2 regions of the Cupriavidus sp. C2SS-8b genome follow, and region 1 is predicted to be linked to the other one. Evidence: predicted binding sites of a transcription regulator. Region 1 holds the regulator's gene; the other holds the start of a gene.
What was found. Region 1 encodes sigma-54, which starts transcription at its own class of promoters, with help from an activator protein. Its sites were predicted from a motif close to TGGCANGNAANCTGCTTT; they were not measured.
Positions count from the first base shown of each region.

Region 2: ACIGJB_RS02830 (pilin) is a predicted target of sigma-54. The motif match lies at 2,958-2,975, and genes of this name have one in related genera.

Region 1 covers NZ_CP172716.1:401,676-409,171, reverse strand. The annotation lists gene lptA (lipopolysaccharide transport periplasmic protein LptA) at 1-388, shown strand, start outside; gene lptB (LPS export ABC transporter ATP-binding protein) at 418-1,218, shown strand; gene ACIGJB_RS01885 (RNA polymerase factor sigma-54) at 1,317-2,795, shown strand; gene hpf (ribosome hibernation-promoting factor, HPF/YfiA family) at 2,845-3,198, shown strand; gene ACIGJB_RS01875 (PTS sugar transporter subunit IIA) at 3,581-4,036, shown strand; gene hprK (HPr(Ser) kinase/phosphatase) at 4,111-5,082, shown strand; gene ACIGJB_RS01865 (PsiF family protein) at 5,256-5,672, shown strand; gene rapZ (RNase adapter RapZ) at 5,778-6,665, shown strand; gene ACIGJB_RS01855 (LON peptidase substrate-binding domain-containing protein) at 6,782-7,444, shown strand; gene mutY (A/G-specific adenine glycosylase) at 7,469-7,496, opposite strand, start outside.
Region 2 covers NZ_CP172716.1:611,239-618,734, forward strand. The annotation lists gene sucC (ADP-forming succinate--CoA ligase subunit beta) at 1-789, shown strand, start outside; gene sucD (succinate--CoA ligase subunit alpha) at 876-1,757, shown strand; gene ACIGJB_RS02825 (TerC family protein) at 2,030-2,725, shown strand; gene ACIGJB_RS02830 (pilin) at 3,046-3,540, shown strand; gene ACIGJB_RS02835 (PglL family O-oligosaccharyltransferase) at 3,660-5,456, shown strand; gene ACIGJB_RS02840 (YMGG-like glycine zipper-containing protein) at 5,461-5,988, opposite strand; gene ACIGJB_RS02845 (hypothetical protein) at 5,985-6,479, opposite strand; gene ACIGJB_RS02850 (GGDEF domain-containing protein) at 6,775-7,496, shown strand, end outside.

The DNA of each region.
Region 1 (7,496 bases):
CGAGGGCTACCAGTACGCGGTGGCCACGGCCAAGGGCGGCAAGCAGGCCTATATCCGCCAGAAGCGTGAAGGCGTGGACGAGTACATGGACGGCTGGGGCGACCGCATCGAATACGATGGCAAGCAGGAGGTGTCCAAGCTGATCGGCCACGCGCGCATGGCGCGGCTGCAGGGGGCCAAGCTGGTCGACGAGATCCGCGGCGCGGTCCTGACCTATGACAGCCGCAACGAGTTCTACACCGCCGCCGGCGGCGGCGACAACACGTCGGCCGGCAATCCGTCGGGACGCGTGCGCGCCGTGCTCTCGCCGCGCCAGGAGGCCAGCGGTGCGGCCGCCAGCCCGCCCCTCGACCTGAAGTCGGCACCCGCGCCGTCCAGCAAGCCCTGAATCACGCGCCCGAACGCATCACCGCCACCATGACCGATACCGCAATGCTCGCCCCCACGCCCGCTTCCGCCGCTCCCGACGCCCGTGCCGACAGCAGCACGATGGTCGTGCGCCACCTGAAGAAGCGCTACGGGTCGCGCACGGTGGTGAAGGACGTATCGCTCGAGGTGAAGAGCGGCGAGGTGGTGGGCCTGCTCGGCCCCAATGGCGCGGGCAAGACCACGTCGTTCTACATGATCGTGGGCCTCGTCGCGCTGGACGAGGGCGATATCGTGCTCGACGGCCAGCACATCAGCGGCCTGGCCATCCACGAGCGCGCGCGCATGGGCCTCTCCTACCTGCCGCAGGAAGCGTCGGTGTTCCGCAAGCTCAATGTGGAAGAGAACATCCGCGCGGTGCTGGAGCTGCAGCTGGTCAACGGCAAGCCGCTGCCGAAGGCCGAGATCGACAGCCGCCTCGATACGCTGCTCGACGACCTGCAGATCGCCCACCTGCGCAACAACCCTGCGCTGTCGCTGTCGGGCGGCGAGCGCCGCCGCGTGGAAATCGCCCGCGCGCTGGCTTCCTCGCCACGCTTCATCCTGCTCGATGAACCGTTCGCCGGCGTGGACCCGATCGCGGTCGGCGAGATCCAGCGCATCGTCAGCTTCCTCAAGGCGCGCAATATCGGCGTGCTGATCACCGACCACAACGTGCGCGAGACGCTTGGCATCTGCGACCACGCGTACATCATCAGCGAAGGCACCGTACTCGCATCGGGCCAGCCCGACGAAATCATCGCCAACGAGTCGGTGCGCCGCGTCTACCTGGGCGAAAACTTCCGCATGTGAAGCCGGGGCGGCAGGTGCGCTTGGCAGAGACGATCAGGCAGCATCAGCGATAGCAATTTCCGTTCCAACATCGGTTGGATGCGCATAGAATAGGTCGCATGAAACCGTCGCTACAGCTCCGTCTCTCCCAGCATCTGGCACTCACGCCGCAACTGCAGCAGTCGATCCGGCTGCTGCAACTTTCTACGCTTGAGCTGCAGCAGGAAGTCGAGCAGGCCTTGACGGAAAACCCGCTGCTGGAGCGCGAGAACGACTGGATCGACAGCCCGCTGCGCGTGGCGGCCGATGGCTCGGTCAACCTGCAGAGCGCACCCGCGCCCGCACCGGCCGAACCGCAGGGCAACAGCGACGCGAACGCCAGCAGCCCGGCCAGCGAGGATGAGAGCTATAGCGACAGCGGTAGCGAAGATTACGGCAGCGACTGGAGCCTGGACGATTTCGCGCGGCGCCCGCAGGGTGAGGACGACGAGAAGACGCCCATGCAGCTGCGCGACGCCGAACCCACCCTGCGCGAACACCTGATGGAGCAGCTCGCGCCGCTGAAGATCTCGACGCGCGACAAGGGCCTGGCGATCTTCCTGATCGAATCGCTCGACGACGATGGCTACCTGAGCGCGTCGCTCGACGAGATCTGCACCGAGTTGCCCGAGGAACTCGAATTCGAGGTCGACGAATTGCAGGCGATCCTCACGCTGCTGCAAAGCTTCGACCCGCCCGGCGTGGGCGCGCGCAATGCCGCCGAATGCCTGAGCTTGCAACTGCGCCGGCTGCAGCATCCGCAGCGCGAGCTGGCGCTCTCGATCGTCAACCATCATCTCGAACTGCTTGCCGTGCGCGACTACACGCGCCTGAAAAAAGCACTGCAGGTGGATGAAGCAGCGCTCAAGGCCGCGCATGAACTGATCCGCTCGCTCGCGCCCTACCCGGGCCACGCATACAGCCGCCCTGAAGCGGACTTCGTGGTGCCCGACGTATTCGTGCGCAAGGGCGGCGGCGGCTGGATCGCGCAGCTCAATCCGGATGTGATGCCGCGCCTGCGCATCAACGACATGTACGCGCAGATCCTGCGTGGCGCCAAGGGAGAATCCGGTGCCGCGGGGCTGCAGCAAAAGCTGCAGGAAGCGCGCTGGCTGATCAAGAATATCCAGCAAAGGTTCGACACGATCCTGCGAGTTTCGCAGGCGATTGTCGAGCGTCAGAAGAACTTCTTCACGCACGGGGAAATCGCGATGCGCCCCTTGGTTTTGCGGGAGATTGCCGATACACTGGGATTACACGAGTCAACCATATCCCGGGTGACGACCAATAAATACATGGCAACGCCGATGGGTACTTTCGAACTGAAGTACTTTTTTGGCAGCCACGTTTCCACCGAAACCGGTGGGGCGGCTTCCTCAACGGCGATCCGCGCCTTGATCAAGCAACTTATAGGAGCCGAAGACCCGAGGAGTCCTCTTTCCGACAGCCGAATTGCCGAATTGCTGGGTGAACAAGGCTTCGTTGTCGCGCGCCGTACCGTCGCCAAGTATCGCGAAGCCCTGAAGATCCCTGCTGTCAATCTCCGCAAGACTTTGTAGCCGAGTTGCACCGCCTGCCTGGTGCAGCTCTTTCAGAAGGAGAAGCGCTATGAACTTCAAGATCAGTGGACACCACCTGGACATCACGCCGCCGCTGCGTGAGTACGTGGAAACGAAGCTGGAGCGTATCGTCAGGCATTTCGATCAAGTCATTGGCGTCAGCGTGCTACTCTCAGTCGACAATCACAAGGAAAAGGACAGGCGTCAGTACGCGGAAATCAATTTGCACCTTCGGGGCAAGGACATTTTTGTGGAAGCCCATCACGAAGACCTGTATGCGGCCATCGACGCACTTGTCGACAAGCTGGACCGCCAGGTGCTTCGCTATAAGGACCGCGTTCAAGGCCACGACCGCGAAGCGGTCAAGTACCAGATGGCCGAGTCTCAACTACAGCAGCAATGATCAAGCCTGCCAGCCGCAAGGCTGGGCATTGAAACAGGACTGATAAAAGCAAGCCGCGCCATGTAGCGCGGCTTTTTTGCATCTGTAGCCCTGACCTGGCGCGCGTCCTGGACACAAGTGTTCGCAACTGGCGCAGCACGGTGTATGCTCTCCAAGACATCGCGCGTGGCGACTCCGGCGCGGCCACCGTACCCAGGTGTGGCGGCACCAGCACGGACCGGGCCATACAGGGGCCCGGCGCTGCATTGCACAAGGACAGGGGAGACGCTGCTCTATAATGGCCGAACGCCTGGTGAGCCATGGCGTGGCCGCAAACCGGCCCCACTTCGTTTCCGGGCTGAGCAGTCCGATCTGCCTGCTAACTGAAATCCTCGCATCGCCCATGAATCGTTTGGCCAAACTGCTGCCACCCGGCAACATCAACCTCGACGTCAGCGTCACCAGCAAGAAGCGTGTATTCGAGCAAGCCGGGCTCTTATTCGAGAACAACCATGGCGTGGCGCGGGCGACCGTGACCGACAACCTGTTCGCGCGCGAGTCGCTCGGTTCGACCGGCCTGGGCGCGGGCGTGGCCATTCCGCACGGGCGCATCAAGGGACTGAAGCAACCGCTGGCGGCCTTCATGCGGCTGGCCGAGCCGATCCCGTTCGAATCGCCGGATGGCAAGCCGGTCTCGCTGCTGATCTTCCTGCTGGTGCCGGAACAGGCTACGCAGCAGCATCTCGAGATTCTTTCCGAAATCGCCCAGCTGCTGTCGGATCGCGACATGCGCGAAGGCCTGGCAACCCTGGCCACGCCGGACGCGGTCCATGAACTCCTGACGCAGTGGCATCCCTGATCCCTCCCCTGGGCTGGCAACAGACCGGACCATCGTAAAATCCGGCACAGTCCCCGCCCCGAAAGTCATCACGCATGGAACTCACCGGCGTCACCTCCCAGTCGATCTTCGACGACAACGCAGCCGACATCAAACTCTCGTGGGTGGCTGGCCTGGAGGGTGCGGATCGCGCCTTCGACGTGGAGTTTGCCCGCGAGGCCACCTCGGCCGCGGACCTGGTCGGCCACCTGAACCTGATTCACCCGAACCGGATCCAGGTGCTCGGCAAGCCCGAAATCACCTATTACCAGCGCCTCGACGACGAGACCCGCAAGCGCCAGATGGGCGAGCTGATCCTGCTCGAGCCGCCGTTCCTGGTCGTGGCCGACGGCATGGAGCCGCCGCCGGACCTGGAACTGCGCTGCACGCGCTCTTCCACGCCGCTGTTCACCACGCCGGTCTCCTCGGCGGCGGTCATCGACCACCTGCGGCTGTACCTGTCGCGAATCTCGGCGCCGCGCGTGACCATGCACGGCGTGTTCCTCGACATCCTCGGCATGGGCGTGCTGGTCATGGGCGAGTCGGGCCTGGGCAAGAGCGAACTCGGCCTGGAACTGATCTCGCGCGGCCACGGCCTGGTCGCCGACGACGCGGTGGATTTCGTGCGCCTGGGACCGGATTTCATTGAAGGCCGCTGCCCGCCGCTGCTGCAGAACCTGCTCGAAGTACGCGGCCTGGGCCTGCTCGATATCAAGACGATCTTCGGCGAGACCGCCGTACGGCGGAAGATGAAGATGAAGCTGGTGGTCCAGCTGGTGCGCCGCAACGACGGCGAGTTCGAACGCCTGCCGCTCGATTCGCAGTACCTCGACGTGCTGGGCCTGCCGATCCATATGGTCAAGATCCAGGTGGCGGCCGGCCGAAACCTCGCCGTGCTGGTCGAGGCCGCCGTGCGCAACACCATCCTGCGCCTGCGCGGCATCGATACGCTGCGCGATTTCATGGATCGGCAGCGCGCCGCGATGCAGGCCGATGCGGTCTCGCGCGGGCAAGGCAGGCTGCTCTGAGGCATCGGGGCCCGTTTTCAATTGCTTACATCGCCGTTGACAAATTGGTCAACGGGGTGGGGACTTCCATCGTTTTGTGCTGTAATGGGCATGGAGCCCAGTTCGGCGCCGCGGCGCCAGCCTTGAGCCAGCAAACCGCGGCCATGAAGTTTTCCACACCCAGGAGAGCAAGCATGAAGAAACTGATCGCGATGTGTGTGCTGGTGACGCCGCTGCTGGCCACTGGCGTCATGGCACAGCCTGCAACACCTGCTACGCCCGCCAAGCCCGCTACGCCGGCTACCCCCGCTGCGCCCGCCACTCCCGCAAACCCCGCCATGCCGGCAGCTCCGGGCCCGGGCGACAAGGCTATGCCCGCATCGTCGGCCAAGGCGCCCACCGCGCAGCAGCAAAAGATGAAGGACTGCAACGATCAGGCTGCCGGCAAGAAGGGCGACGATCGCAAGGCCTTCATGAAGCAGTGCCTCTCGGCCAAGGGCGTGCAGCCGACCAAGACCCAGCAGGAAAAGATGTCAGCGTGCAGCAAGGAAGGCAAGGGCAAGAAGGGCGACGAATACAAGGCGTACATGAAGGAATGCCTGTCGAAGTAATCGGCGGTCGATCCCGACAAAATGGCGAACCGCGCGGTTCGCCATTTTTGTCAGCGCGGCCGCTGTCATGACGTGGCCACTTCCGGATGCTATGCTTCCGATGCTATGCGCATCATCCTCATCACCGGCATCTCCGGCTCCGGCAAATCCGTCGCACTGAACGTGCTTGAAGATGCAGGCTACTATTGCGTCGATAACCTGCCGGCCCAATTCATCCCCGACCTGGCCCGCTATCTTGCAGGCGAGGGCTATACGCACCTTGGCGTCGCCACCGATATCCGCAGCCGCGAATCGCTGGACCACCTGCCCGACACGGTTCGTCAACTGGCGGAGACCCATCAGGTCGAGGTCGTGTTCCTCACGGCCAGCACCGACGCACTGGTGCAGCGCTACTCGGAAACGCGTCGCCGCCATCCGCTGTCGATTCTGACCAACGGCGCGCCCCGCTCCGAGGAAGAACGGGCGGCGTTCAATGACCGCGGGCTGATGGAAGCCATCGAGATGGAGCGCGAACTGCTCAGCCCGCTGGCCGAGTCTGCGCACCGCATCGATACTAGCAACGTGCGCACCAATACGCTGCGCAGCTGGATCAAGGAGCTGATCCGCGAGGACAGCCAGCGTCTGACGCTGCTGTTCGAGTCGTTCGGCTTCAAGCACGGCGTGCCCAGCGACGCCGACATGGTCTTCGACGTGCGCTCGCTGCCCAACCCTTACTACGACCTGGCGCTGCGCCCGCTGACCGGTCGCGATGCCCCGGTGATCGACTTCCTCCAGGCCCAGCCGATGGTGCTGGCCATGGCCGAAGACATCCGCGCCTATGTCGAAAAGTGGCTGCCAAGCTTCATTGCGGATAACCGCAGCTACCTGACCGTCGCCATCGGCTGCACCGGCGGACAGCACCGTTCGGTCTATATTGCGGAAAGGCTCGCCAACTATTTCCGCGCGCATGGTAATGTGCTGGTGAGACACCGGGAACTCGCTCCGGCGGCATAGCCGCCTGCGTGCGTGGTTTTCCCGTGTCGCCAGGTACGTCTAGCCTGGCAGCATGGCGGTCGCCGCGCCCGATCCGGCGGCCGGTTTCCCCGATCCAGTGGAACACCAGCCATCGCATGTCCTCGACAGACCTTCTCCGCCACACCGCCCCCGTCGACGCGACGCCGCCGACGCTGGACAACCTGCCCCTCTTTCCGCTGCACACGGTGCTGTTCCCCGACGGCCGCCTGCCGCTGCGCGTATTCGAGAAGCGCTATGTGGACATGGTGCGCAATTGCCTGCGCGATGCGGCACCGTTCGGTGTATGCCTGATCGCCAGTGGCGAGGAAGTCGCGCGCTCGGGCAAGCCAACCGTGCCGGAATCGATCGGTTGCCTGGCCGAGATCATCGATTGCAATATGGAGCAGCTTGGCGTGCTGCTGATCGAAACGCGCGGACGGCAGCGATTCCGCGTGCTCGAGCACCACAAGCGCGACGACGGCCTGATCGTGGCCAGCGCCGAGCTGCTGCCCGCGGACATCATCGACTGCAAGCTGGAACTGCTGGGCGAATGCCTGACGGTGCTGCGCCGGATCGTCACGCGGCTGCATGCCGAGCAGCCCGACCGCATGCCGGTTGCCGAGCCCTACCTGTGGGACGACCCAAGCTGGGTCACCAACCGCCTGTGCGAACTGCTGCCGGTGCCGCTCAAGGCCAAGCAGATGCTGATGGAACTGCCCGACGCGGGCATGCGCATCGAGATCGTGCACCGCTACATGCGGCAGCACCACATGGTGTAGCCATTCCGGTTCGCCGAGCGCGAATCAGAACAGGCCGCCGCGGGCCTGCAGT
Region 2 (7,496 bases), 210 kb from region 1:
GAAGGCGGCATGGACATCGAGGAAGTCGCTGCCCACACCCCGGAAAAGATCCACACGCTGATCATCGAGCCGTCGACCGGCCTGACCGATGCTGACGCCGACGACATCGCCCGCAAGATCGGCGTGCCCGACGCTTCGGTGGCCCAGGCTCGCCAGGCCCTGCAAGGCCTGTACAAGGCGTTCTACGACACCGACGCTTCGCTGGCCGAAATCAACCCGCTGATCCTGACCGGCGAAGGCAAGGTCATCGCGCTGGACGCCAAGTTCAACTTCGACTCGAACGCGCTGTTCCGTCATCCGGAAATCGTCGCCTACCGCGACCTGGATGAAGAAGACGCCAACGAAATCGAAGCTTCGAAGTTCGACCTGGCCTACATCTCGCTGGACGGCAACATCGGCTGCCTGGTGAACGGCGCCGGCCTGGCCATGGCCACCATGGACACCATCAAGCTGTTCGGCGGCGAGCCGGCCAACTTCCTCGACGTGGGCGGCGGTGCCACCACCGAGAAGGTGACCGAGGCCTTCAAGCTGATGCTGAAGAACCCGAACGTGGAAGCCATCCTGGTCAACATCTTCGGCGGCATCATGCGCTGCGACGTGATCGCCGAAGGCGTGATCTCGGCATCGAAGGCTGTGAACCTGACGGTTCCGCTGGTGGTCCGCATGAAGGGCACCAACGAAGACCTGGGCAAGAAGATGCTGGCCGATTCAGGCCTGCCGATCATCGCTGCCGACACCATGGAAGAAGCCGCCCAGAAGGTTGTGGCTGCTGCCGCCGGCAAGAAGTAATCCGGGCGCCGAAAACATTCAAGCGGACTGGGGCAGCGCGCGTGGCTGCGTGCCCGTGCTGCCAGAGCCAAGCAAAGGAATAACGTATGTCGATTCTGATCAACAAAGACACCAAGGTCATCACCCAGGGCATCACTGGCAAGACCGGCCAGTTCCACACCCGTGGCTGCCGTGACTATGCCAACGGCAAGAACTGCTTTGTCGCAGGCGTGAACCCGAAGAAGGCCGGCGAAGACTTCGAAGGCATTCCCATCTACGCCAGCGTGAAGGATGCCAAGGCCCAGACCGGCGCCACCGTTTCCGTCATCTACGTGCCGCCCGCAGGCGCCGCTGCCGCCATCTGGGAAGCCGTTGACGCCGACCTGGACCTGGTGGTCTGCATCACCGAAGGCATCCCCGTGCGCGACATGATGGAAGTCAAGGACCGCATGCGCCGCGAGAACAAGAAGACCCTGCTGCTGGGACCGAACTGCCCGGGCCTGATCACGCCGGACGAGATCAAGATCGGCATCATGCCGGGTCACATCCACCGCAAGGGCCGCATCGGCGTGGTGTCGCGCTCGGGTACGCTGACGTACGAAGCCGTGGGCCAGCTGACCGCGCTGGGCCTGGGCCAGTCGTCGGCTGTCGGTATCGGTGGCGACCCGATCAACGGCCTGAAGCACATCGACGTCATGAAGATGTTCAACGACGATCCGGATACGGACGCCGTGGTCATGATCGGCGAGATCGGCGGTCCCGACGAAGCCAATGCGGCCCACTGGATCAAGGACAACATGAAGAAGCCGGTGGTTGGCTTCATCGCTGGTGTCACCGCGCCTCCGGGCAAGCGCATGGGCCACGCCGGCGCGCTGATCTCGGGTGGTGCCGACACCGCCCAGGCCAAGCTGGAAATCATGGAAGCCTGCGGTATCACGGTGACCAAGAACCCGTCGGAAATGGCTCGCCTGCTGAAGGCCAAGCTGTAAGTCACACATCCAGGCCCGGCGCGCTCATGCGGCGCGCAAGGCCCTGTGTGGAACCGCTCCGGCGTGGCTGGAGCGGGATTGCCCCCGCCAAGTGCGGGGGCAATGTCATTGTGGCGAAGCGCTTCCTAGGGTATTTCCCGAGAAGTTTGCTGCTGACTTGAAATCGAATCGAAAGGTTCGCACGCTATACATGTCTGTTTTTTCAGACATCCGAACTGCCGCAATCGGGCGCGGTCGGACATATTAGATAGAAAACCTCGAGGAGCACTGCCGTGGAACTGCTGTCTTCCACCACGTTCTGGATTGCGTTGGGATCGATCATCCTGACCAACATCGTCCTGTCCGGCGACAACGCGGTCGTTATCGCGCTCGCCTCGCGCAACTTGCCGCCCGCGCAACAGAAGAAGGCCATCTTCTGGGGTAGCGCCGCCGCCATCATCATGCGGGTGGTGCTGACCGTGGCCGCCGTCAAGCTGCTGAGCCTGCCGTACCTGAAGATCGTCGGCGCCGTGCTGCTGGTCTATATCGGCGTGCAACTGCTGACCGGCGAAGATGACGAAGACGGCCACGACGCCAAGGACAACATCTGGCAAGCCATCCGCACCATCCTGATCGCCGACCTCGTCATGTCCCTGGACAACGTGGTGGCCGTGGCTGCTGCCGCGCAGAAGGGTCCTGAGGGCAGCCAGCTGATGCTGCTGATCCTGGGCCTGGGCCTGTCGATCCCGCTGATCGTGTTCGGCAGCACGCTGCTGCTCAAGGTCATGGAGCGCTTCCCGGTCATCATCGTGCTGGGTGCTGCGCTGCTGGGCTACCTGGCCGGTGAAATGCTGGTGAGCGATCCGGTCGATGCCGCCTGGTTCGAACTCAACGTGCCGCATGCCCACCTGGTGTTCGGTATTGCCGGGGCGCTCCTGGTGGTCGTGGTCGGCAAGCTGATGAGCCGCCGCGCTGCACAGACAGCCTGACGAAGCCGGCGTTCTGAACGCCGCATAGCAAAGGGCAGCCCTGGTGGCTGCCCTTTTCTGCTGATGGATGCCCCGAAATGCGGGGCTAACTTATGTGAGTTATCGCATATTTTGTCGGTCTGGCAGGAGACATTGGCAGACAACTGACAATTTTTGGTGCTAGGACATGGGTGCTCATTTGCCGGGTGACGAAATTTGTCGCCTGGCCCCCTGTTAGTGGGGTATCGGTGCTTGGCACGGTAACTGCTCTATCCTCCCCGCACTTCACAGATCGAAGACGTGCAGTGCATCAACCTAAAATCTCTTCGAGGGGTCATCTCATGCAACGGGTACAACAAATCAAAAAGCTGGGCCGTCGGGTTCAGAAGGGCTTTACGCTGATCGAACTGATGATCGTTGTGGCGATTATTGGTATTTTGGCGGCGATCGCTATTCCCCAGTACAGCGACTACACTTCGCGTACTCGGGCCGCCGGTGCAATGGCCGAATTGGCTGCAGTCAAAACTGCCGTCTCAATGTGCTACCAAGAACTGGGGGCTCTTACCGCTTGCGATTCGGGCGCCAACGGTATCCCGAGTATCAACGTGACGAAGAACATCACCGTTGCCACGGCGACAGCAGTAGTGGATGGCGTCATCACTGTGACTACTGGTGCCACCGACACAGCAACCCCGCCCGTGAACCTTACGATTGTCGATACGCCCACGTTCACTGCCGGGAGCAATACTCTGACGTGGACGAATTCGGGCACGACTTGCACTACAGCATCAGCAAGCTCGCGTGCCTTCAAGCCGGGTTCGGGCGATTGTCCGTAACTGGATCGAGGTCTTTGCGTTTGGGCGATAGACCTTACTTCCTGATCAAAGCGCCTTCGGGCGCTTTTTGTTTGCCCGTCCCTCAAGCTATCATGCGCCTTTTGCCAACAAGGCGTCGCATGCCGCAGCCCAAGACCGCCGTTCCGGCGATCTTTCTTGTCCTCACGATTGCTTTCCCGCTACTGGTTTCCCGGCACACTTTGCCGCAGGCCACCTTCTACGGCGAATGGGCAGCGGCGGCGGCATTCCTGCTGCTTACTGGCTTGCTGACGTTATCGACACTCCGATCGAAGTCCGACTCCCAAATCTCCTCGATTGCAAGCCTTCCACTCTGGCTGATCGCCCTCGGCGCACTCCAATCAGCCTCCGGCCTCAATGACCTGACCGGCAGTCGCTTCACGACGCAACTCACACTGGCACTCGGCGCAACAGTCATGCTCGCCGCGTGGCGTCATGGCGCTTCCACGTTGCCAAACAACCGCCGTGCCGTAGCAGACGCCTTCGCCACCGCTTTCCTCCTCGCAGGCCTGCTCGGCACCCTGGCTCAGTGGGTCCAACTCTTCCACCTTGAGTCCCATAGCTTCGGCCTTGTCTCTGCCTATTTTTACGACGACAACCGCCGCCTCTGGGGCAACGTCAACCAGCCCAATCACCAGGCCACCATAGAGGGCATGGCATTGGTCGCCGCGACATGGCTAGCCTCGCGCGGCAAGCTGCGTTTCCCGATGTGGCTGGCAGCCGTGGTCCTGCTGGAAAGCGGCATCGTCCTGTCAGGCTCACGCACAGGCGTCTTGCACGTGGGCATCGCGGCGCTGTACGCCATCATCGCCGCATGGCTTGCGCGCGGTGCGCGTCGCGATATCGATCCGATGCAGCGACCCGTCGGCCTTCTGGTTGCGGCAGTCGTCACGGTCATCGTCCTGCTGGCGCTGCAGCCGACCATCAAAGCCGCAAGCCACGCCTTCGACTGGCGCCTGTTCGATACCGTCGCACAACTGAAGTCCGCCGACCAGACATCCGCTCGCCGCGCGCTGTGGACCCACGCCTGGGCCATGTTCCGCACGCATCCATGGCTCGGCGTAGGCTGGGGCGAATTCGGCTGGGCGCAGTTCCAGCAGTTGCCGCAGGTCGGCGTGAAGGTCGAGATGGCGCTGCATTCGCACAACGCGATACTCGACCTGCTGGCCAAGACTGGAATTGTCGGGACCGCAGGCGTGGCCATTGCGTTGGCGGGATGGTTGTGGCGCGTGGTGTGTGTCCGGCTGGTGCAGGCGGATAGCGACGAAAGGGCGCAAACCGTTGTCGTCCTGACATGGCTGGCCATGCTGTGCGCGCATTCGATGCTCGAGTACCCGCTGCACTACCTGTACTTCTTCCTGCCGTTCTGCTTCATGCTGGGCTGGCTCGAGCCGAGTGGTTTCGGGCGATGGCACATGCCGCGCTGGCTGTCTCTAGGATTGCTGGCGGGGTTCGCCGCGGTCAGCGCGATCGTGCTCGCTACGATGTGGCAGGACTACCGGCGTGCCGAGGCGCGCGAGTATGCCAGCCGTGAGCGTCGAGCCACGCTGCCGATGCCCGCGTACTGGTTCCGCCCGTATGCGTCAGCCGATGTCGCCGAGCGTGCGATCATCACGCCCGCCAATGCCGCACAACTGTTGCCTTCCCATATCGCCGCCGTGCATCTGCTGCCGACGCCGACGATGATTGCCCGCACCGCATGGCTGATGGCGCTGACGGGAGACGCCGCGCAAGGGCGCGCGTGGCTGGAGCGCCTGCGTTTCTACTATGCGGGGGATGAACCGGCCCAGTACGCCGCGCTCGATCAGGCCTGTCGCGACGTCGACCATGCGGCGCGGCCGCGCGAGTTCTGTCGATGGATGCGCGAGCAGGCGCGACACATGCCCGAACAGGGCTGACCGGTCAATACCATCCACCGTACCCTGGTGGCGGAGGGGGCGGCGGATAGTAATAAGACGGCCCCGGCCGCGCCACCGCCATGTTGCCGTGGACCGGTACGCGATGCCCGCTGGCATACATGCATTGGAGGTAGGCCGCGTCATACTGCCGCTGCGTGCCGTAGCCCGAGTACTGCGCATTGCCAGCGCCATATGCCGCACCGGTCAGCAGACCCACGCCGGCACCCACGGCTGCACCCTCGCCGCCGCCGAATGCCGCGCCCGCGGCGGCGCCCAGCGCGGTACCGACCACCGTGCTGCCCACCGCGCTGGTATTCGCCGCCTGCGCGGAACTGACGCCGCCTACCTGTCCGAATGCGTACTGCCGGCAGTTGCCGTCGTCAGCCCGGAACTGGTCAAAGCTCTTGCCGGTACCCGGCAGCACCATGACCGACGGGCCAGATGGCATCACGGCGCAAGCCCCCAGTGCCAGTGTCGCCACAGTCAGTGCCACAGCCTGCGAACGACGGATAAGGTAAGCACGTGCCTTCATGACGATACCCCCGGCGCAGGCGATTCAGGTGCGACTGAACCGGACGGAGGCTGGGCCGGCACCTTCTGCCATCCGCCAGGGCAAGCGTGAATATAGGGGTAATAGCCTTCGGGCTGGTTGCAGTGGTACCACCAGGCCTGCGCCGGTGCTTCGGAGGGCATGGCGCCTTCAGGTCCGGGCGCGGCGACCGGTCCGTCGGGACCCTGTTCGATGTATTGCGGCGGTGACGCCGGCGCCGCCATCACCGCGGGCGGATAGTAGTACGGGTACGGATAGTAGCCATAGGGATACCCGCCGTACACGAATCCCGGGCCGAAATACACGCCCACGCCGACACGCGCAGGGTAGTAGCCGCCGCGATAGTAACCGCCGTGGTAATAGCCGCCGTGATAGCCGCCGCCATGGTAATAGGCCCGGCCGGCGACTGCCGCGCCGCTGGTGGTGACCGCCGCCAGAGCCAGCGCCAACTGGCAAAGCTTGCGCCCGTTCATCGAACTCACCCTATGCGAATGCGCCAGGCCGCGCCGGCACCGCGGTACCGCGGTACCGCGGCCTGTCCGGCCATGCTGGCCTGATTGGTATTGAATACCAATTTACGCCTGCCGGCGGCGGCGCACGGCGCCATGAAATGCGTCGTTACCTTTATTACGGCACGGTGCGCCAGCCGTACGCATGGTGTTCGGTCGAGCGACGAGGCGTTGCAAAAGACGCTTTGATTTTCATACTTCACCGCGCTGCGGCGAGATTTGTAATAAAGTGTTTCGAAGTTATCACGCAGCCAAGACCGTGAACCTCGAATCCCCATCTGAATTTGCCATTGACCCGTTGCGCGTGGAGTTTCGCCAGGCAGAAACGGAGCTGGCATTCCAGCGCCACCACCTGACGCGCAGCCGGTCGTCCCTTCATCTGACACTGCTGTTCTGCTCGGCGTTCTATCTGGCCTTTTCGATGACGGATGTCGCGGCGCTGGGCTATGGGCGCGTGGCGCTGGTCCTGTTCGTCGGCCGCATGCTGGTCGCGATCACGGCAGTGATGGGCCTGTATCTGCTGCGCGACGAGTCCGAATCCATCGCGGCGCACTGGTTCGTCGCAAGTGCTGCCGAGGTCGTGGGCATGGCAACTTTCATGCTGATCGTTTGGTACCGGCCCACCGAGATCCCATGGCACGCGATGTCACTGTGCATCATGCTGATCGTCGTCTATATCTTCATTCCCAACCGGCTGGTCATTGCAAAGGGCATCGCTATCGCTGCCACCGCGGTCTTCATCCTGATCGCGGTGGAGAAGGGGAACCTGAGCCCGTCGGATGCCCTGACCATGACGATGCTCTTGCTGCTGGCCAACAGCTTCGGGCTGGTGGCGGCCCGCCGCTACCACCGGCTATGGCGCGACGAGTACCGGTCGCTGACCGAACTGAAGCACCAGTCGACCAGGGACCATCTCACCGGGTGCTACAACCGGCGCCATTTGCATGAAACGCTGCTGCCGATGGAGATTGCCAGGGCAGA